Regions from separate parts of the Diaphorobacter nitroreducens genome, predicted to be linked through region 1. Evidence: predicted binding sites of a transcription regulator. Region 1 holds the regulator's gene; each other region holds the start of a gene.
The links. Region 1 encodes sigma-54, which starts transcription at its own class of promoters, with help from an activator protein. Its sites were predicted from a motif close to TGGCANGNAANCTGCTTT; they were not measured.
Positions count from the first base shown of each region.

Region 2: the regulator sigma-54 is predicted to act here: its motif matches at 2,251-2,268, upstream of BA022_RS14365 (TorF family putative porin).
Region 3: the regulator sigma-54 is predicted to act here: its motif matches at 1,203-1,220, upstream of BA022_RS15785 (pilin).
Region 4: the regulator sigma-54 is predicted to act here: its motif matches at 1,794-1,811, upstream of nirB (nitrite reductase large subunit NirB).

Region 1 is NZ_CP016278.1:2,893,833-2,899,019, reverse strand. Features, by position in the region: gene BA022_RS13560 (thiol:disulfide interchange protein DsbA/DsbL) at 1-235, shown strand, start outside; gene lptA (lipopolysaccharide transport periplasmic protein LptA) at 409-1,068, shown strand; gene lptB (LPS export ABC transporter ATP-binding protein) at 1,092-1,844, shown strand; gene BA022_RS13545 (RNA polymerase factor sigma-54) at 1,897-3,474, shown strand; gene BA022_RS13540 (acyl-CoA thioesterase) at 3,478-3,921, shown strand; partial or broken gene BA022_RS13535 (THUMP domain-containing class I SAM-dependent RNA methyltransferase) at 3,918-5,187, shown strand, end outside.
Region 2 is NZ_CP016278.1:3,045,619-3,050,805, forward strand. Features, by position in the region: gene BA022_RS14355 (ammonium transporter) at 1-1,076, opposite strand, end outside; gene glnK (P-II family nitrogen regulator) at 1,123-1,461, opposite strand; gene BA022_RS14365 (TorF family putative porin) at 1,482-2,213, opposite strand; gene BA022_RS14370 (YifB family Mg chelatase-like AAA ATPase) at 2,432-3,970, shown strand; gene BA022_RS14375 (methyl-accepting chemotaxis protein) at 4,016-5,187, shown strand, end outside.
Region 3 is NZ_CP016278.1:3,369,633-3,374,819, forward strand. Features, by position in the region: gene BA022_RS15775 (Stp1/IreP family PP2C-type Ser/Thr phosphatase) at 1-322, shown strand, start outside; gene BA022_RS15780 (FHA domain-containing protein) at 427-1,080, shown strand; gene BA022_RS15785 (pilin) at 1,282-1,785, shown strand; gene tfpZ (TfpX/TfpZ family type IV pilin accessory protein) at 1,843-2,622, shown strand; gene BA022_RS15795 (PglL family O-oligosaccharyltransferase) at 2,668-4,146, shown strand; gene moaC (cyclic pyranopterin monophosphate synthase MoaC) at 4,171-4,674, opposite strand; partial or broken gene BA022_RS15805 (M48 family metalloprotease) at 4,786-5,187, shown strand, end outside.
Region 4 is NZ_CP016278.1:450,736-455,922, reverse strand. Features, by position in the region: gene BA022_RS02110 (efflux transporter outer membrane subunit) at 1-1,490, shown strand, start outside; gene nirB (nitrite reductase large subunit NirB) at 1,979-4,444, shown strand; gene nirD (nitrite reductase small subunit NirD) at 4,521-4,910, shown strand.

The DNA.
Region 1 (5,187 bases):
CGACTGGATCGGCAAGCAGGGCGTGGACGTGGCGAAGTTCAAGGAGGTCTACAACTCCTTCACCGTATCCAACCAAGTGCGCAAGGCGTCGCAGCTGCAGGATGGCTACCAGGTCGAAGGCGTTCCCTCCATGGGAGTGGCCGGCCGCTACTACACCGACGGCACCATGGCGGGCAACATGCAAAGCGTGCTGCAGGTGGTGGAGCACCTGGTTGGCGTAGCGCGCAAGGGCTGAAGCGCCCCGCCGCCACCAGCGACAAGCGCGCCTACGGGCGCGCTTTTTTCATGCCTGCGCACCGGTTGGCGCGGCGGCATGACAGCCGGTGGCAGGCCTGTACGGGTTGATGCGATCCACTGCGGCGGCGGCGCGCTTGCGTCAGTACAATGACCGCAAGATTCGTGCCCTCTATGAGAACCCGATTGCCCTTCCTCCTCCTGTCCCGCGCCGCAGCGCTGGCCCTGGCGCTGGCCGCATCGCCGCTGGTGCACGCCGAAAAAGCCGACCGCAACAAGCCCATGAACATCGAGGCCGATGCCCTGCGCCACGATGAGCTCAAGCAGACCAGCGTTTTCACCGGCCGTGTCGTCATGACCAAGGGCACCATCGTGCTGCGCGGCGCGCAGCTGGAGGTGCGCCAGGACCCCGACGGCTTCCAGTACGGTGTGGTGACGGCCGAGCCGGGCAAGCGCGCTTTTTTCCGGCAAAAGCGCGACACCGCGCCGGGCGCGCCCGACGAGTTCGTCGAGGGCGAGGGCGAGGTCATCGAATACGACGGCCGCGCCGACGTGGTGAAGCTCATCCGCCGCGCCGAGCTGCGCCGCTACCGCGAGGCCACACTGACCGACGAGCTGGCCGGCGCCCTCATCGTCTACAACAACCTCACGGACGTGTTCACCGTGGACGGGCAAAAGACTGCGCCCGCCGGCGCCACTGCTGGCACGCCGGGCGGCCGGGTGCGGGCGGTGCTCGCGCCCAAGGAGCCTGCCTCGGGCACCAGCGCCACGCCGCCCGTGCGCACCGAGCCGCCCGCGCTGCGTACCAGCCCCAGCCTGGACGGCGCGAAGTGAGCGCGGCCTTGGACGATGCGCGCATGAGCGAAGGCGTCAGCCGCCTGGAGGCGCTGCACCTGGAGAAGTCCTACGGCAGCCGCAAGGTGGTCAAGGACGTGTCCGTGGTCGTGCAAAAGGGAGAGGTGGTGGGCCTATTGGGCCCCAACGGCGCCGGCAAGACCACATCGTTCTACATGATCGTCGGCCTGGTGCGCAGCGACGGCGGCCGCATCAGCATCGACGGGCAGGACGTGACGGACATGCCCATCCACCGGCGCTCGCGGCTGGGCCTGTCGTACCTGCCGCAGGAAGCCTCGATCTTTCGCAAGCTCAATGTCGAAGACAACGTGCGCGCGGTGCTGGAGCTGCAGACCGACGAGGCCGGCCGCACCCTGCCGCGCGCCGAGGTGGAGCGGCGCCTGACCGCGCTGCTGCAGGAGCTGCGCGTGGACCACCTGCGCAAGTCGCCTGCACTGGCGCTGTCGGGCGGCGAGCGCCGGCGCGTGGAGATCGCGCGCGCGCTGGCCACGCAGCCGCGCTTCATCCTGCTGGATGAGCCCTTTGCCGGCATCGACCCGATCGCCGTGATCGAGATCCAGCGCATCATTGGCTTTCTCAAGGCGCGCGGCATTGGCGTGCTGATCACCGACCACAACGTGCGTGAGACGCTGGGCATCTGCGACCACGCCTTCATCATCAGCGACGGCCAAGTGCTGGCTCAGGGTACGCCGTCGGACATCGTCGACAACGCGGAAGTGCGCCGGGTGTACCTGGGCGAGCACTTCCGCATGTGAGAGTGATGGGCGACCACGGCGCGATGCAGGACCAGACAGTGGGTTGCAGGCCATGAAGCCCGGCCTGTCGCTGCGCGTCTCGCAGCACCTGGCGCTCACACCGCAGCTGCAGCAGTCGATCCGCCTGCTGCAGCTGTCCACGCTGGAGCTGGCCCAGGAGGTCGAGCAAATGCTCGACGAGAACCCCTTCCTGGAGCGCACGCTGGAAGAGGCCCCGCGCGAGGAGTTCGGCCTGGCCCAGGCCGATGCACCGGTGAGCGAGCAAGACCGCGAAGCCGAGGATGCTATTTATTCAGGAGCTGTCAGCGCAGGACAGGAAAGCGCTACAAGCCAAAATGATGCAGAAACCTCCACCGCCGAATCCACGGCCGAACCCGCGGACTGGGAAGGCGACGGCTCGGTAGACCTGGCGCCCGACGACAGCGAGTGGGGCGGCGACGCCCCGGCGCGCAACGGTGCCGGCGCGGGGAGCGACGACGAGGTGGACGCCACCGAGCTGGCCCGCAGCCAGGAGTCGCTCACGGCCTTCCTGCACCGCCAGGCGCTGGCGCTGCGCCTGTCCGAGCTGGACATGGCCGCGCTGCGCTTTCTCATCGAATCGCTGAACGACGACGGCTACCTGGACGAGTCGCTGCAGGACCTGGCCGCCAGCCTGGCGGGCACCGAAGAACCCGAGCAACTCGATGAACTGGTGCACCGTTTCACCGTGGCGCTGCGCCTGCTGCAAAGCCTGGAGCCCGCGGGCGTGGGCGCGCGCGGCCTGGCCGAATGCCTCACGCTGCAGCTGCGTGCGATGGACCAGGACGAAGAGGGCGACCCCGACGTGATCCAGGCCGCGCTGGCCATCTGCGGCCAGCCGCTGGACCTGCTGGCCAAGCGCGACGTGCGCCGCCTGGCGCAGGCCTGCGGCACCAGCGAAGAGCGCACGCGTGCCGCGATGGTCTTGATCGCGCGGCTGGAGCCACGCCCGGGCAGGCGCTTTGCCGACGTGGACCGCAACATCATCGTGCCCGACGTGATCGTCAAGAAAACCGGCCGCGGCGGACAGCAGAACTTCAGCGTGCAGCTCAACCCGGACGTGATGCCGCGTCTGCGCGTGCACGACATCTACGCCGGTGCGTTGCGCGGCGGCCGTGGCGAAGGCCACCAGGCGCTGCAGGCACGGCTGCAGGAGGCGCGCTGGTTCATCAAGAACATCCAGCAGCGTTTTGACACCATCCTGCGCGTGTCGCGCGCCATCGTGGAGCGGCAGAAGAACTTCTTCGTGCATGGCGAACTGGCCATGCGCCCGCTGGTGCTGCGCGACATTGCCGATGAACTGGGCCTGCACGAGTCCACCATCAGCCGCGTGACCACCGCCAAGTACATGGCTACGCCGCAAGGCACCTACGAACTCAAGTATTTCTTCGGCTCGGGGCTGGGCACCGAAACCGGCGGCAACGCCTCCAGCACGGCCGTGCGCGCGCTCATCAAGCAGTTCATCGCGGCCGAGAACCCGCACAAGCCGCTGTCGGACAGCCAGATCGCCGAGATGCTCAAGGAGCAGGGCATTGAATGTGCGCGCCGCACCGTGGCCAAATACCGTGAGGCGCTCAAGATCGCCCCGGCCAACCTCCGCAAGGCACTTTGAACCATGGCACGCGTCGTCTTCGACCTTCCCCCGCATTTCGGCTTCAGTACCGAGCTGCAGATCTACATCAGCCATGTCAACCAGGGCGGACACCTGGACAACGCGCAGTTGCTCAGCCTCGTGTCCGAGGCGCGCGTGCGTTTCTTCAAGTCGCTGGGTTACCCCGAGGCCGACGTGGCGGGCCTGTCCACCGTGGTGGGCGACATCGTGGCGCAGTACAAGTCCGAGGCGTTCCACGGCGAGACGCTGCGCGTGGAGATGACGCCGCAGGACTTCAACCGCTACGGCTTCGACCTCGTCTTCCGGTTGACCGAGAAGAGCCAGGGGCGCGAGATCGCGCGCGGCAAGACCGGCATCGTCTTCATCGACCGGGCGGCCCGCAAGCCCGCACCCATTCCTGAATCCGTGCTCCAGCCATTGCTGCAGCGCGCAGCACAGCCGCAATGAACCAGCTTCAACTCTTTTTGCCCTGCGCCGCTGGCGTGGAGGGCTATCTGGCCGACGAGGTGCACAGCCTCACGGGGCTGGCCGGGCAGGACCTGCTCGTGGGCCGCGCGGGCGTGCTGCTGCGCGCCTCCTGGCGCGACGCGCTGCGCCTGAACCTGCACAGCCGCCTGGCGCAACGCGTGCTGGTGCAGCTGGCCGAGCGGCCCTACCGCAACGAGGACGACATCTATGCCGCCGCGGCCGACGTGGCCTGGGAGATCTGGTTCACCCCGCGCCAGAGCTTCAAGGTGGAGGTGACGGCCCAGCACAGCCCGCTCAAGAGCCTGAACTTCGCTGCGCTGCGCGTGAAGGATGCCGTGGCCGACCGCTTCCGCGCCAAGGCCGGCGTGCGTCCCGACGTGCAGACGCAGTGGCCCGACGTGCGCGTGCACCTGCACCTGACCAGCGACCGCGCCCAGATCTACATCGACACCTCGGGCGAGCCGCTGTTCAAACGCGGCTGGCGCGAGGACAAGGGCGACGCGCCGCTCAAGGAAACGCTGGCCGCAGCCATGATCGCCGCCACCGGCTGGGACCCGCATGGCGAGCAGCCGCTGCCGCTGTACGACCCCTGCTGCGGCAGCGGCACCGTGGTCATCGAGGCCGCGCAGATCGCCTGCCGCATCGCGCCGGGCCTGCAGCGGCGCTTTGCCTTCGAGAAGCTTTTGCCGCACCAGGCCCATGTCTGGTCTGCGATCAAGGATGAAGCTGCCAGCGCCGTTACCACGGCCTCGGTGCCGATTTTTGGCAGCGACGTGTCGCACCGCATGGTGGACTTTGCCCAGCGCAATGCCGTGCGCGCCGGCGTGGCCGACGCGGTGCAGCTGCGCGGCGGCGATGCGCTGCAGCGCATGCCGCCCAGTGAACAACCCGGGGTGATGCTGCTGAATCCGCCGTATGGCGAGCGCATCGCCGCGGCCGGCACGGCGGGGCGCAATGCGCGTGAGCGCATGTCCACGGTCGAGCGCATGGGCCGCGAGACGGCGCAGACCGAAGACGGCGTGGACTTCTTCGCGCAGTTGGCCGCGCACTGGAAGAAGCACTACGCCGGCTGGCAGGCCTGGATGCTCACGCCCGACCTCAAGCTGCCCGGCAAGATGCGCCTGAAGGAGTCGCGCCGCGTGCCGCTGTGGAACGGCCCCATCGAATGCCGCCTGTTCCGCTTCGACCTCGTGGCGGGCGCCGTGCGGGATCGGCCGCGCGCCGGCCACGCGGGGAGGGCGGCGC
Region 2 (5,187 bases), 150 kb from region 1:
CCGGCAATCAGGCCGATCGCGATGGAGCCCATGGGGCCCACGAAGCCCGCGGCGGGCGTGACCGCCACCAGGCCGGCCACCGCGCCCGAGGCCGCGCCCAGCATGGAGGCCTTGCCCTTGTGCAGCGCCTCGCCGGCAATCCACGACAGCGTGGCGGCCGAGGTGGCCAGCACCGTGTTCACGAAGGCCAGGCCCGCAACGGCGTTGGCGGCACCTGCAGAGCCGGCGTTGAAGCCGAACCAGCCCACCCACAGCAGCGACGCGCCCACCATGGTCAGCGTGAGCGAGTGCGGAGTGAACGCTTCGCGGCCAAAGCCGATGCGCTTGCCCACCATGTAGGCACCCACCAGGCCCGCGATACCGGCGTTGATGTGCACCACGGTGCCGCCCGCAAAATCGAGCGCGCCGTCGGCCGCCAGCAGGCCGCCACCCCACACGATGTGGGCCATGGGCACGTAGCTGAAGGTGAACCACAGCAGCGCGAAGATGAGCACGGCCGCAAAACGCATGCGTTCCGCAAAGGAGCCCACGATCAGCGCCACGGTGATGGCCGCGAACGTGCCCTGGAAGGCGATGAACACGTATTCGGGAATGGTCGCCAGCGCACCAAAGGTTTCCTGGCTCACGCCCTTCAGGAAGAGCTTGGACAGGTCGCCCACGAATTGGCCCTCGCCGGAGAACGCGAGGCTGTAGCCGTAGATGGACCACAGCAGCGACACCAGGGCGAAGATCACGAACACCTGCATCAGCACGGACAGCATGTTCTTGGTGCGGCCCAGCCCCCCGTAGAACAGGGCCAGGCCCGGGATGATCATCAGGATCACCAGCAGCGTGGAGGTCAGCATCCAGGCGGTGTCGCCCGAGTCCACCTTGGGCGCGGCGGGCGCCTCTGCCGCGGGGGCGGGTGCGGGTGCCGCAGCAGGTGCTGCGACGGGCTCGGCAGCGGGCGCAGGCGCGGGGGCGACGGCCACGGGCTCCGAAGCCGCCGCGGCCGCGTCGGGTGTCTGGGCCAGCGCGCCGGCGCCACCGGCCAGCAGGCTTGCACCGATCAGTAGGGAAGCAAATAGTTTTTTCATGGCAGATCTCTGGGTCGGGAGGGACGAATGCCTGTGCGGCGCGCGCTCACAGGGCTTCCTGGCCGGTCTCGCCGGTGCGAATGCGCACCACCTGCTCCAGGTGCGCCACGAAGATCTTGCCGTCGCCGATCTTGCCGGTGCGGGCCGCGCCTTCGATGGCCTCGATGACGCGTTCCACCAGCTCGTCGGCCACGGCGGCCTCGATCTTCACCTTGGGCAGGAAGTCCACGACGTACTCGGCGCCGCGGTACAGCTCGGTATGGCCCTTCTGGCGGCCAAAGCCCTTCACCTCGGTCACGGTGATGCCCTGCACGCCGATGTCCGACAGGGACTCGCGCACCTCGTCGAGCTTGAAGGGTTTGATGATGGCGGTGACCATTTTCATGATCGATTCCTTGTCGAGAGTTAGAGGGTCTTGGTGAGGGAGACGATCAGGCGGGCCTTGTTGGCATCGCCGAAGAAGCCCTTCTTGTTGGCTCCGGCAACCGCCGCGGACAACGACAGGCCGGCGCCGAAGTCGTAGGCGCCGCCCACGCTGTAGTCCACGTAGTTGGGCACGCCCAGGTCCTTGATGTCGCTGGCAAAGCGCGTGTAGCCCACGGACGCCTTCAGCGTGACGCTGGGCGCAACCTCCTGCGCAAACGCCAGGTTCAGGTAGCCCGTGTTGCGCCCACGGTTGCTGGAGGTCTTGGCGCCCGCCCAGCCGAAGTAATCCTTGGACACGGTGTGCGAGTACTTGGCCGTGAACGGGCCGTACGTGGCCGCGCCATACAGCTCGGTGGTGTTGCCGTTGGTGTTGCCTGGGTACACATACGTGAGCGCGCCCACATCCAGGTCCACCTCGCCGGCCTTGAATTTGTAGCCACCGTAGAAGTCGGCCTCGATGGAGTTGCCGGACAGCCAGTCCACGCTGGAGTTCCAGTTGCCCACGTAGAAGCCACTGTCGCCAAAGCTGTAGTCGAACCCGCCCTGGATGGCCGGGTTCACGGCCTTGATGCGGTTCACGTCCTGGTCCTGGCCGCGGAACTTGTAGTTGCTGGTCAGCGACACATTGGCAGTGAGCTGGGCGCTGGCAAGGCCCGGTACGGCGACGGCCGCAAAAGCGAGGGCCAGGGTCTTGAGGGAAAAGCGGTGCATGGTTCCTCCAGTGTTGGGCGACGGTTGACACCCCCTCAATGCATGGACCGTGCCACCCCGAAATCCGCCCCGCGACGGCCTGCCGGGTACCATCCTGAGGCATACGTGCAGTCACAGGGGTTGCAGCCCGGCGCATTTCGCACCAGCCTGGTGCAGGGCGGCCCCCTTGCGCATCCGTCGCCATGGTTGCACGCACATGCCTGGGGAGATCCGTTGCGATGAGTCTTGCTTTGGTGCAAAGCCGCGCCCTGCTGGGCCTGCACGCGCCCGCCGTTACTGTGGAAGTACACCTGGCCAACGGGTTGCCCAGCTTCGCGCTGGTGGGCCTGGCCGATGTCGAGGTCAAGGAGGCGCGCGAGCGCGTGCGCTCCGCGCTGCAGAACGCCGGGCTGGAATTCCCGGCCAACAAGAAGATCACCGTGAACCTGGCGCCGGCCGATCTGCCCAAGGACTCCGGCCGCTTCGACCTGCCGATCGCGCTGGGCATCCTGGCCGCGAGCGGGCAGATCGACGCAGCCCGGTTGGACGGCTGGGAGTTCGCCGGCGAGCTATCGCTGTCGGGCCTGCTGCGCCCGGTGCGCGGCGCCCTGGCGACCAGCTTGGCGCTGCGCGCGCTGGCGCAGCCCGTGCGCACGGTGCTTCCCCCCGGCAGCGCCGAAGAAGCTGCGCTGGTGCCGGGCACCGAGATCTACCGCGCGCACCACCTGTTGGACGTGGTACGCCAGTTCGTGCCCGTGCCCCCGCCGAACGATGATGGCGCGGACGACGGCGGTTGGCAGCGGCTGCAACCCGCGCCGCCGGCCCCGGCCACCGATGGCCCGGACCTGGCCGACGTGAAGGGGCAGGCCGCGGCCAAGCGCGCACTGGAGATCGCCGCCGCCGGCGGGCACGGGCTGCTGCTCGTGGGGCCCCCGGGCTCGGGCAAGTCCATGCTGGCCCAGCGTTTTGCCGGGCTGCTGCCCCCGATGGGGGTGGAGCAAGCGCTGGAGAGCGCGGCCATTGCCAGCCTGGCCGGGCGCTTCAGCCCCGCACAGTGGATGCAGCGCACCACAGCCAGCCCGCACCACAGCTGCAGCGCGATCGCGCTGGTGGGCGGGGGCTCGCCGCCGCGCCCGGGCGAGATCTCGCTCGCGCACGAAGGCGTGCTCTTCCTCGATGAATTCCCCGAATTCGCCCGCAGCGCCCTGGAGGCGCTGCGCGAGCCGCTGGAAAGCGGGCGCATCACCATCGCCCGGGCGGCGCAGCGCGCCGAGTTCCCGGCGCGCTTTCAGCTCGTGGCGGCCATGAACCCCTGCCCCTGTGGTTTTGCGGGCTCGCACCAGCGCGCCTGCCGCTGCACACCCGACCAGATCGCGCGCTACCAGGGCAAGCTCAGCGGCCCGCTGCTGGACCGCATCGACCTGCATGTGGAGGTGCCCGCGCTGCCGCCCGAGGAACTGCTGGGCGCCCCGCCCGGCGAACCCAGCGGCGCCGTGCGCGAACGCGTGGCCCGCGCGCACGAACGAGCGCTCCAGCGCCAGGGCAAGGCCAACCAGGCATTGCATGGCCAGGAGCTGGAACAGATGGCGGCGCTGGACGCGCCGGCCGCGCGGTTCCTGCAGGCCGCGGCGGCGCGCCTGGCGTGGTCGGCGCGCAGCACGCACCGGGCCCTCAAGGTTGCACGTACTATTGCCGATCTATCGGGCTGCGAGACCGTGGGCGCCGCCCATGTGGCCGAAGCCGTGCAATACCGGCGCGCCCTGCGCGCACCGGCGTGACGCTCCACCGCTGCCCTTCCTTGTTTGAATCCTCCTGAAGATCCTATGAAAAACCTCAGCATCGGCACCCGCCTGGGAGGCGGCTTCGCCCTTGTCCTGCTGCTGATGGCCCTGATGACGGCCTTTGGCGTATGGCGCCTGCAGACCGTGGCGCAAGCCACCAACGAGATGACGCAGCAACCCCTGGCGGTGGAGCGCATGATCAGCGACTGGTACCGCTACGTGTACAGCGCGGCGCGGCGCACCTCGGCCATCGTCAAGAGCACGGACCCCTCGCTCGGCCAGTTCTTCGCGGCGGACACCGCCACCTCCACGCGCGAATCGGCCGAGCTGCAAAAGCGTATCGAGACGCTGCTCACCAGCGACGAGGAAAAGGCCCTGTGGGCCGACATCCAGAAGGCGCGCGTGACCTACCTGTCCTCGCGCGACCAGGCCGTGAAGGCCAAGGCCGAGGGCCAGCTGGAGGAGGCCGAACGCCTGCTCACCCAGGTGTACCTGCCCGCCACCGACCAGTACGTGGCGCTGATCCAGCGCCTGCTGGACATGCAACGCTCCCGCATCGACGCCACGGCGCAGGGGATCAATGTCACCTATGGGCAAAGCCGGCTGTGGCTGATCGTGCTGGGCGTGCTCGGCCTGGGCGCAGGCGCCCTGTGCGCATGGTGGCTCACACGCGGCATCACGCGGCCGCTGGCGCAGGCCGTGCAGGTGGCGCGCGCCGTGGCGGCCAACGACCTCACCAGCCGCGTGCAGGTCGACTCGCGCGACGAGACCGGCCAGCTGCTGCAGGCGCTGCAGGAGATGAACGCCAGCCTGTCGCAGGTGGTGGCGCGCGTGCGCTCGGGCACCGACGGCATCGCCACGGCGTCCAGCCAGCTCGACGCAGGCAACCAGGACCTGTCCTCGCGCACCGAGGAGCAGGCCAGCTCGCTGCAGGAAACCGCCGCCTCGATGGAGCAGCTGACCAGCACCGTGCGCCAGAACGCCGACAACGCGCGTCAGGCCAACCAGTTGGCCTCCTCTGCCGCGCAGACGGCCACGCAGGGCGGCCAGGTGGTGGCCGGCGTGGTGCAGACCATGGGCGCCATCAACGCCAGCAGCCGCAAGATCAGCGACATCATCGGCGTGATCGACTCGATCGCCTTCCAGACCAACATCCTGGCGCTGAACGCCGCGGTGGAGGCCGCACGCGCCGGCGAGCAGGGCCGCGGCTTTGC
Region 3 (5,187 bases), 480 kb from region 1:
CGTTTCGGGGCAGCGCAACCTGGTTACACGGGCGCTGGGGGTGGATGTGTCCGTGCACATAGAAATCAACGAATTTCCTGTCGAGCCCGGTGACTTGTTCATTCTTTGCTCCGACGGCCTGACGGATATGTTGAGTGACGAAGATTTGGCCGAACTGGCGCGGATGCCCATTGCGCTACAAGATAAAGCGGCGCGCATGGTGGCCATGGCCAACGCCATGGGAGGGCGGGACAACATCAGCGTAGTGCTGGCGCAAACGCAACTCGCTCAGGACGCCAAAAAACGCGGCGGCCTCATGGCGCGCCTGCTGCGCACCTCGTGACCCTTCCGCCAAGCTCAGCCCGACCGCCAGGGCTTCATTTGCCTGTGCCCGGAAATTGCTACTTCCCTCTACTAGCTAAGTTGTTTGGATAAGGAAAAGTGATCATGCCCAGAATGGTCGTGTCGATCGATGGAGTTGTCATCAAGGAAGTTACCTTCACCAAGGAACGCACAACGGTAGGCCGCCGCCCCTACAACGACGTGGTCATCGACAACCTTGCCGTCAGTGGTGAACATGCGGTCTTCCTCATGATTGGGGATGATGTGGAAGTGGAGGACCTCGGCAGCACCAACGGCACCTATGTCAACGGCAAGGCCATCAAGCGACAGCCTTTGCGCAACGGCGATACGGTGGAATTGGGGAAATACAAGATCCGCTTCCTGCACGAAGAGCCTGGTCATGACTATGAGAAGACGATGGTCTTCAAGCCCGGCATGCTGCCGCCCTTCAGGCCGGAGACTCCAGCGCCTGCACCGGCACTCGCAGCAATCACGGCTTCCGTGCGGGTGATGACAGGCCCTGCGGCGGGCCGCGAAGTAGCCCTTGCAAAAGTCGTCACTACTATTGGAAAACCTGGAGTGGCCGTAGCGTCCATCACGAAGCGACATGGCGGCTTCGTGTTGGCGCATGTGGAAGGCGGGGGTGTCCCCCTGTTGAATGGCGAGCCTGTGAGCGATAGGCCTGTCGCTCTCAAGAATGGCGATCGGATCGCTTTGGCCAGCACGGAAATGGAATTCGTGCAAAGCGCGAATCGGTAACTGAACATTTGTGCGCGACAAATGTGTCGTTTTGTGATGTTTGTGCAGACCGTTTAGGAGGGGTGTGCGTACTTCCCTCGGTTCAATTGTGGCGAAAGAAATATTTAGTTTCAAATAAGGAGTGGCACGAAAGCTGCTCCCTTGTAGCCAACCCGCGGGCTTTTCTGCGGGGGGCTAACTATCTAATCCGAGGAGGAATTTATGAAGCGTATGCTCCAACAGGGTTTCACCCTGATCGAACTGATGATCGTGGTAGCCATCATCGGTATTCTGGCTGCTGTGGCACTGCCTGCTTATCAAGACTACACCGTGCGCGCTCGCGTGTCGGAAGGTCTGGTGATGGCTTCTGCCGCCAAAGTGAACGTGCAGGACGTGCTGGCCTCCGGTAACCCGCAAGACGACGCCAGTGGGTATGCAACGGGCTATACGGCTCCTGCGGCAACGCGCAACGTGGCTAGCGTGGGTATTGATCCCACGACCGGCAGAATTACTGTCTCGACCACTGCTGCGGCAGGTGCTGGCACCGTGATCATCACTCCCAACGCTCCGGCAGGCTCGGCTCTGCCTTCGGGTGTTGATCCCTTCACGCCTCCTGCACAATCGGTCGCTTGGCGTTGCATGGTTGCCGGCGCGCAGGCGGGCTCCTTCGTTGGTACGCAAACCGGCACCCTGGCGGCTCGTTTCGCGCCCTCTGAGTGCAAGTAAGCTGCCGGCATTCGCCCTAAAAGAGCGCTGCGGCGCTCTTTTTATTATCCGTTTAACATGCAGTGGCGTTCGCGTTTTCATGAGGCTGTAAAGCCTGCCTTGTTCCATCTGGCTTGTAGCGCCTTGATTGCGTTGCTGGCAGCTTCCCTGGTTTTTGGGGTCTGGTATCCATCACCCTATGACCAGCTTGCGGGCGGCCGTGATTTGCTGCGCTACATCGTACTCGTAGACGTAATTTGCGGTCCCCTGCTGACATTTTTGGTGTTTGATCGCCAAAAGTCGCGCAGAGCTCTGGTGACGGACATCGGCGCGATCGTGTTGCTGCAACTGCTGGCCCTGGGCTACGGGCTCCATAGCATGGCGCAGGCTCGGCCGGTGTTTCTGGCGTACGAGGGAAGCCGCTATCGGCTGGTCAGTGCGGCGGACGTGGACAAGGAGTCTCTACCGCTCGCGCGACCGGAGTTTCAGTCGCTGCCTCTTACGGGCCCACAGTGGATAGGCGTGCGCGTCAGCCAAGAGACAGACAGGGACTTTCCGGCGAGCGTGCAGTTGTCTCTGGCTGGTTTGCATTCCGCGTTTCGTCCCCAGCGTTGGGTGCCTTATGACAATCAAGTGGATGCGGTACGCGCCGCGTTGCTACCGCTGGAGAACCTCCTAGCGAAGCATCCTGATGATCGGGAGCTTGTGAACGCGGCACTTCTGAAGCATGGTTTGAAGCCTCAGCAGGTCGGCTATCTGCCGCTGTCGGCCGAGAAAGCAAGCTCCCCGGATTGGGTGGTTCTCGTGGAACGAAAATCTGGTGAACCCAGCGGCTTTCTCCCGCTCGATGGGTGGTAGCCGACAATGAATATGCAACACCGTGTACGACAAATAGTAGTCGTATTGTTACTGATCAGCCCATGGCTGTGGCCCCTGACATTTGGTCCTTATGCCGAAGCCATGCCCTGGCTTTTTTCGTTAGGGGTGGCAGCACTGCTGTTGGCACTGTGGCCTCAGGGTGAGGTTACTCGGCTGCTGGCATTGGCCTGGGTGTGGGCTGCCACCCTGAGCGTGTTACCTGAGATGCTGCAGTATTTCGGCTTGGCTCGTCTTGAATTCTTTTGGCCATGGATCCGAGATACGGCGCCGGGTTATGCCAGTGGCAACATCGGCCAACCCAACCAACAAGCGACCTTGCTGGGAATGGGGCTGTGGGCGTCATGCTGGTTAATACGCTCGCAGGGCCGCTTTTGGGCTTTGGGGGTAGCAGGTGCCATTATTGCCGTCGGCATGGCTGCCACGGCATCGCGCATTGGTACTGTGCATTTGGTTGCCGTTCTGTTGTTGATCCTTCTGTGGGGAGGCCAGGACCGTAGGTGCATGCTCCAGTGGTATGCCGTAGTGCTGGCTTTTTATCTTGCGGGAGCGTTGGCGCTGCCACTTTTGGCATCGCAGGTCGGCATAGAGGACGCACGTAGTCTCTGGATCCGGATTCAGAATGGTGAGGGCAGTTGCGGTAGCCGGCGCTTGCTGTGGGGGAATGTGTTGGAACTGATTGCTGCCAAGCCCTGGTTGGGATGGGGCTGGGGCGACCTGCGGTACGCGCAATACATGACGTTGTTCAAAGGCCCCCGGTGGTGCGCCGTCTTGGGTAATGCCCACAATCTGCCTTTGCATCTGGCGGTAACTCTTGGGGTCCCCGCCGCATTGTTTTTTTGCACCTTGGTTGCGCTTGTCGTGTTACGTGAGAGACCTTGGCGCGAGCGTGATTCGCGCCGTCAGCTTGCGTGGGGCGTTCTGGTACTGTTTGCGTTGCATAGCTTGGTAGAGTTCCCACTCTGGTATGGCCCTTTTCAGATTGCCGCCGTGGCTTGCATCTACGTGCTGTGGAAGACCAGGAATTCAGAGGGTTGGGCTTGCGTCGCCCCAACGAAACGGGGTGAGGTGTTGCGCTACGGCGCAGCAGCAGCGATGCTAGGGGCGAGTATTTTTGGATTCAGTGACTACTGGCGTGTAAGCCAGCCGTATTTGCCCCCTGAGCATCGTGTAGAAGGGCTACGAGGGAACCACGATGGGCAGAAGACACTTGTCTATGCTTCCAAAACTGTCTTCTTTCAGAACCAAGCGCTATTTGCGCGGTTGAATGCGCTCACTGTCGATAATGATAATGCGCTGGTTGTTAACCAACTTGCGACCTATCTGCTGCATTTCTCGCCAGAACCACGCGTGCTGGAGAAGTTACTAGATAGCGCATTTTTTCTGAATGAGATGGAACAGGCGAGGTTCCACTCGGTACGGTTTCGAGCGGCATACCCCAAGGAATATTCCGCATGGGTCAAGTCCCGCTTCCCGTCTGGAGGGTGGGATGTAACCTCTCACTGAGTGGACATTGGCGCTGCGGAGGACCTATTCATTGTCACGCTCCGCAGCCACAAACGTTCCCGATTTCCCGCCGTGCTTCTCCAGCACCCTGACCCCCGTCATCACCATCCGCTTGTCCGCCGCCTTGCACATGTCATAAACGGTGAGCAGCGCTACCTGCACGGCGGTCAGGGCCTCCATCTCCACCCCGGTAGGCCCCACGGTTTCCACCGTAGCCGTGCATTGCACAGCGCTGTCGGAAGGCAGCAGTTCGAACTCCACGGCCACGCGGGTAAGGGCCAGGGGATGGCATAGCGGGATCAGTTCGCTGGTCTTCTTGGCTGCCATGATGCCGGCGATGCGCGCTACGCCGAGCACGTCGCCCTTCTTGGCGGTGCCCGACTCGACCAGCACGAGTGTGGCGGGCTGCATCTCGATGCGGCCCGTGGCAATGGCCACGCGGTGCGTGGCCGGTTTGGCGCCGACGTCCACCATGTGGGCTTGGCCTTGGGCGTCGAAGTGGGTGAGGGGAGAGGGGGACGTTGTCATAAGGCGGGTTTACAACCGGGTGCGAAACATTCCAATGGCCGGGGCATCATACGGCCATGTGCAGATGGCCGCGATTGATGGCCGGCCCGTTCCCGCGGGTGGAGGAGTTGTGTGCAAGGTTTTCTACAAAATTGGCTCCCAGCGCCCAGCTGGAAAGCGCTGACAGCTTCTTTTTTTATAGCATTTGGCTCCCTGCAAGCACCGGCTGTGGTGGCACAGCCATCGCTGCCCACACTGGGAGATGGCCTGGAGATGACGACCAGCGCCGAGCGCAAGCTGGGCGACCGCATCATCCGCGAGCTGTACCGCGACCCGGATTACATCGATGACGCGGTGCTGAATGAGTATGTGCAGGGCCTGTTTCAGCCACTGGTGCAGGCTGCCAAGGCGCGGGGGGAATTGTCGCCCGAACTCGAGGAACGCTTTGCCTGGGAGATCTTGCTGGGCCGCGACCGTACGGTGAACGCATTTGCCCTGCCGGGCGGCTACTTCGGCGTGCATCTCGGGCTGATC
Region 4 (5,187 bases), 1.6 Mb from region 1:
TGCCCGTGCCGGACACGGTGGCATCGCCCCTGCCCCAGCCGCAAACCGCCGGCGCCGTGGCGCTGCCGGACGGCGGCCCCATGGCCTGGCAGGACTTCGTGCAGGACGCCCGCCTGCGCACGGTGGTGGAACAGGCCCTGGCGAACAACCGCGACCTGCGCGTGGCGGTACTGGCCATCGACAAGGCCCGCGCGCAGTACGGCGTGGTGCAGGCCGACCGCTTTCCCACGGTGAACGCGGCCGGCGCGGGCAACCGCAGCCGCACCGCCGACGACCTGACCGCCGCGGGCCGCTCCAACACCACCAGCCAGTACAGCGCCACACTGGGCTTCAGCAGCTACGAGATCGACTTCTTCGGCCGCGTGCGCAACCTGAACGATGCCGCGCTGCAGGAGTTCCTGCGCGTGGCGGAGAACCGCCGCAGCGTGCAGCTCAGCCTGGTGGCCGAGGTGATCGGCGCCTGGCTCACGCTGGACGCCGACGCGCGCCGCCTGCAACTGGCGCACGAGACCCTGCGCACGCGCCAGCAGGCCCTGGAGCTCACGCAGCGCAGCCATGAACTGGGCGCCAGCTCGGGCCTGGTGCTGGCGCAGGCCCAGTCGGCGGCCGACACCGCACGCGTGGATGCGACCGCCTTCGTCTCGCAGCTGGCGCGCAGCCGCAACGCCCTGGCCCTGCTGGTGGGATCGCCCGTGCCCCCAGCGTTGTTGCCCGCCAGCGTGGCCACCGTGGAAACGGCCATGCCGGTCACGGCCATGGCGGGCCCGGCCACGCCGGCAACCCAGCCCGCTCCCGGCACCGGTACTGCGGACAGTCCTGCCCCCCGGTCCCCCGTCCCCGCGCTGGCCGATCCCGCGGCGCCCGCAACGGCGCTGCTGGCCGTGCCTGCAGACGTTCCGTCCAGCGTGCTGCTGCGCCGCCCCGACGTGCGCGCGGCCGAGCATGCACTGCAGGGCGCCACGGCCAATATCGGCGCGGCACGCGCGGCGTTCTTTCCGTCGATCACGCTCACGGCCTCGGTGGGCACGGCCAGCAATGCGCTGTCGGGCCTGTTCGAGGGCGGCAACGGCACCTGGGCGTTCGCGCCGCAGATCCGCCTGCCGATCTTCGACGCCGGCCGCAACCAGGCCAACCTGCGCGTGGCCGAGGTGACGCGCGACACCGCCGTGGCCCAGTACGAGAAGGCCATCCAGACCGCCTTCCGCGAGGTGGCCGACGCGCTGGCCGAGCGCGCCACGCTCACCGAGCGCCTGCAGGCGCAGGGCTCGCTGGTGCAGGCCACACAGCGCACGCTGCAGCTGTCGGACGCACGCTTTCGCCTCGGTGCGGACAACTACCTCGCCGTGCTGGACGCGCAGCGCACGCTGTATGCCGCACAGCAGGCGCAGATCACGCTGCAATTGGCCGAGCAGGTCAACCGCGTGACGCTCTACAAGGTGCTGGGCGGCGCCTGGACGGACCCAACACCACCGCCGGCAGGCGGCTCCTGATTCCATCGCTGGCAGCGCTTGAGGGGCAAGCGCTGGACGCTGTTTTTGTTCAATTGCGGTGCATCGGGCGCGCACGCAGGGGCCGCGCCACCGGTACAACATCCCCTACGAGGTCCGGGCGCCATCAGGACGCCAGCGCCCGCACCATCGCGCCGCCACTTGCACCACGGCGGTGCGCAGCCCGCCACGCCCGGCCAAGCGCGCGATTGCTCCTGAAACAATAGCTTCTCACGCTTGCCCATCAAGCGCTAGCGGACTATCTGGCCCAACCCATGAGCGCACACCTCTCACCCCGCCGCACCCTGGCACGCCCATTGCATTGAAGCCAGCGCGGCCACGGTAGGCCGCAGCGCGTGCCCTCTCCAACGGCGGAGGCAGGGCTCGCGGGACGAAGGCGTCCCCACCCGCAACCAGGCCCCTGCCCGGTGCGGCGTGCGGACGCCTTTTTTGTTGATGTGGCTGCGCGGGGCATTCCCGCCGGGGAGACGATGGTGAAGCAATCCAGGCTGGTGATGGTGGGCAATGGCATGGCAGGCGTGCGCGCGCTGGAAGAGCTGCTCAAGATCGCGCCCGACCTCTACGACATCACGGTGTTCGGCGCCGAGCCGCACCCCAACTACAACCGCATCCTGCTGTCGCCCGTGCTGGCGGGCGAGCAGACGCTGGAGGAGATCGTCCTCAACGACTGGTCCTGGTATGCGGACCACCACATCACGCTGCACGCAGGGTGCACCGTGACCCATGTGGACCGCACGCGGCGCACCGTGCATGGCGTGGCGCAGGACGGGCGCACCGTCGAGGCTCCCTACGACCGGCTGATCCTCGCCACGGGCTCCAACCCGTTCATGCTGCCCATTCCGGGCCGTGAGCTGCCCGGCGTGCTGGCCTACCGCGACATCGCGGACACGCAGGCCATGATCGACGCTGCCGCCAGCTACAAGCAAGCCGTGGTGATCGGCGGCGGCCTGCTGGGCCTGGAGGCGGCCAACGGCCTCATGAAGCGCGGCATGCAGGTCACCGTGGTGCATGCGGGCGAGTGGCTCATGGAGCGCCAGCTTGACGACGTGGCGGGCAAGCTGCTGCAGCAGTCGCTGGCCGAGCGCGGCATGCAGTTCCTGATGCAGGCCCAAACGCAGGAACTGGTGGCCGGCGGCGACGGCCGCGTGGCCGCGGTGCGCTTCAAAGACGGCAGCGAGGTGCCCGCCCAGCTCGTGGTGATGGCCGTGGGCATCCGCCCCAACACGGCCCTGGCCGAGCAGATGCACCTGCACGTCAACCGCGGCATCGTCGTCAGCGACACGCTGCAGACCGTGACCGACCCACGCATCTACGCCGTGGGCGAATGCGCGGCGCACCGCGGCATCGCCTACGGGCTGGTGGCGCCGCTGTTCGAGCAGGGCAAGGTGCTGGCCAACCACCTGGCGGAATGGGGTATCGGGCGCTACCAGGGCTCGCTCACCTCCACCAAGCTCAAGGTCACGGGCATCGACCTGTTTTCCGCCGGCGACTTCCAGGGCGGCGAGGGCACGGAGGAGATCGTGCTCAGCGACCCGCATGCCGAGGGCGGCGGTGTGTACAAGAAGCTGGTGCTCAAGGACGACCGGCTCGTGGGCGCCTGCCTCTATGGCGACACGGTGGACGGCAGCTGGTACTTCAAGCTGCTGCGCGACGGCCGCAGCGTGGCCGACATCCGCGACCGGCTCATGTTCGGCGAATCGCACCTGGGCGACGCGGGCCATCAGGGCCAGAACAAGGCCGCCGCCATGGCCGACAGCGACGAGGTCTGCGGCTGCAACGGCGTGACCAAGGGCCAGATCTGCAAGGCGATCAAGGACAAGGGCCTGTTCACGCTGGACGAGGTGCGCAAGCACACCAAGGCCAGCGCCAGCTGCGGCTCGTGCACCGGGCTGGTGGAGCAGATCCTCATGGCCACTGCGGGCGGCGACTATTCCGCCACGCCCAAGACCAAGCCCGTGTGCGCCTGCACCGACCACGGCCACCAGGCCGTGCGCGAAGCCATCCGCACACACCGGCTGCTGACCGTAGACAGCGTGTTTCGCTTCCTGGAGTGGAAGACGCCCAACGGCTGCGCCACCTGCCGCCCGGCCGTGAATTACTACCTCATCAGCACTTGGCCCAAGGAGGCGCAGGACGATCCGCAAAGCCGCTTCATCAACGAGCGCAGCCACGCCAACATCCAGAAAGATGGCACCTACAGCGTGGTGCCGCGCATGTGGGGCGGAGAGACCAGTGCCGCCGAACTGCGCCGCATCGCCGACGTGGTGGACAAGTACCAGATCCCCACGGTGAAGGTCACGGGCGGCCAGCGCATCGACCTGCTGGGCGTGAAGAAGGAAGACCTGGTCAACGTCTGGCGCGACATCGGCATGCCCTGCGGCCACGCCTATGCCAAGGCGCTGCGCACCGTGAAGACCTGCGTGGGCAGCGAGTGGTGCCGCATGGGCACGCAGGACAGCACGCAGCTCGGCAAGGACCTGGAGCACGCCTTCGTGGGCATGTACGCGCCGCACAAGGTCAAGTTCGCCGTCAGCGGCTGCCCGCGCAACTGCGCCGAGAGCGGCATCAAGGACGTGGGGATCATCGGCGTGGACTCGGGCTGGGAGATGTACGTGGCCGGCAACGGCGGCATCAAGACCGAGGTGGCGCAGTTCTTCACCAAGCTCAAGACCGCCGAGGAGGTGCTGGAGTACACGGGCGCTTTCATGCAGCTGTACCGCCTGGAAGGCTGGTACCTGGAGCGCACGGTGCACTTCGTCGCCCGCGTGGGATTGGACTACGTCAAGCGCCGCGTACTCCAAGATGCCCCCGGCCGCCAGGCGCTGTGGCGCGAGCTGCAGGACGCGCTGGCGGGCGAGCCCGACCCGTGGTTCGAGTTCGAACCGGCAGCGGTGGACCGGCGCCAGTTCATCCCGATCACGCCGATCCCCGCATGACCGTTGGCATGAGTTTCAGCCAAAAGTGCCTGTCACGCCCTGCCAGCAAGCGCCAACAGCTCCTAAAGGAATAGCTATGACCACCTGGACCCCGATCTGCTCCCTGGACGACATCCCCGTGCTCGGCGCGCGCCGCGTGGCCCGCCCGCACGGCATGGACGTGGCCGTCTTCCGCAACGACGCCGGCGGTGTGTTCGCCCTGCTCGACCGCTGCCCCCACAAGGGCGGCCCCTTGAGCCAGGGCATCGTCTTTGGCAACAGCGTGGCCTGCCCGCTGCACAACTGGACCATCGGCCTGTGCGACGGCCAGGCCGCAGCCCCCGACGAAGGCTGCACGCCGCGCTTTCAGGTCAAGGTGGAAGCGGGCACCGTCTACCTGGACGCCCAGGAGCTGGCCCACCACGCCCTGGACCTGCAACGCCCGGTGGCCGGCCCCGCGCTGCGCTGCAAGGCAAACCCACCATGACCCCGCGCAGGCGCAACGCGCCGCGCAAGGCCAGGCCGAGCGCAGCGATGGCCCGAATGGGCTGTCCGGTTTCCGGGTTCCCTTCAGGATGCGCCGAGGAGCGCAGCGGCCAGCGGATCAGGGCTCGCGATTGTTTGAGCGAAGCGAGTTTGAGCGAGACCCCGCTGGACGCGAGCACCGCAGGTTGCCCGTAGCGAAGCGAAGGGACGCAGCCTGTAGGGTCGCCTTTCTTTTGGGTACTTTGCTTTGGCGAAGCAAAGAAAAGTACCTCGCCCGC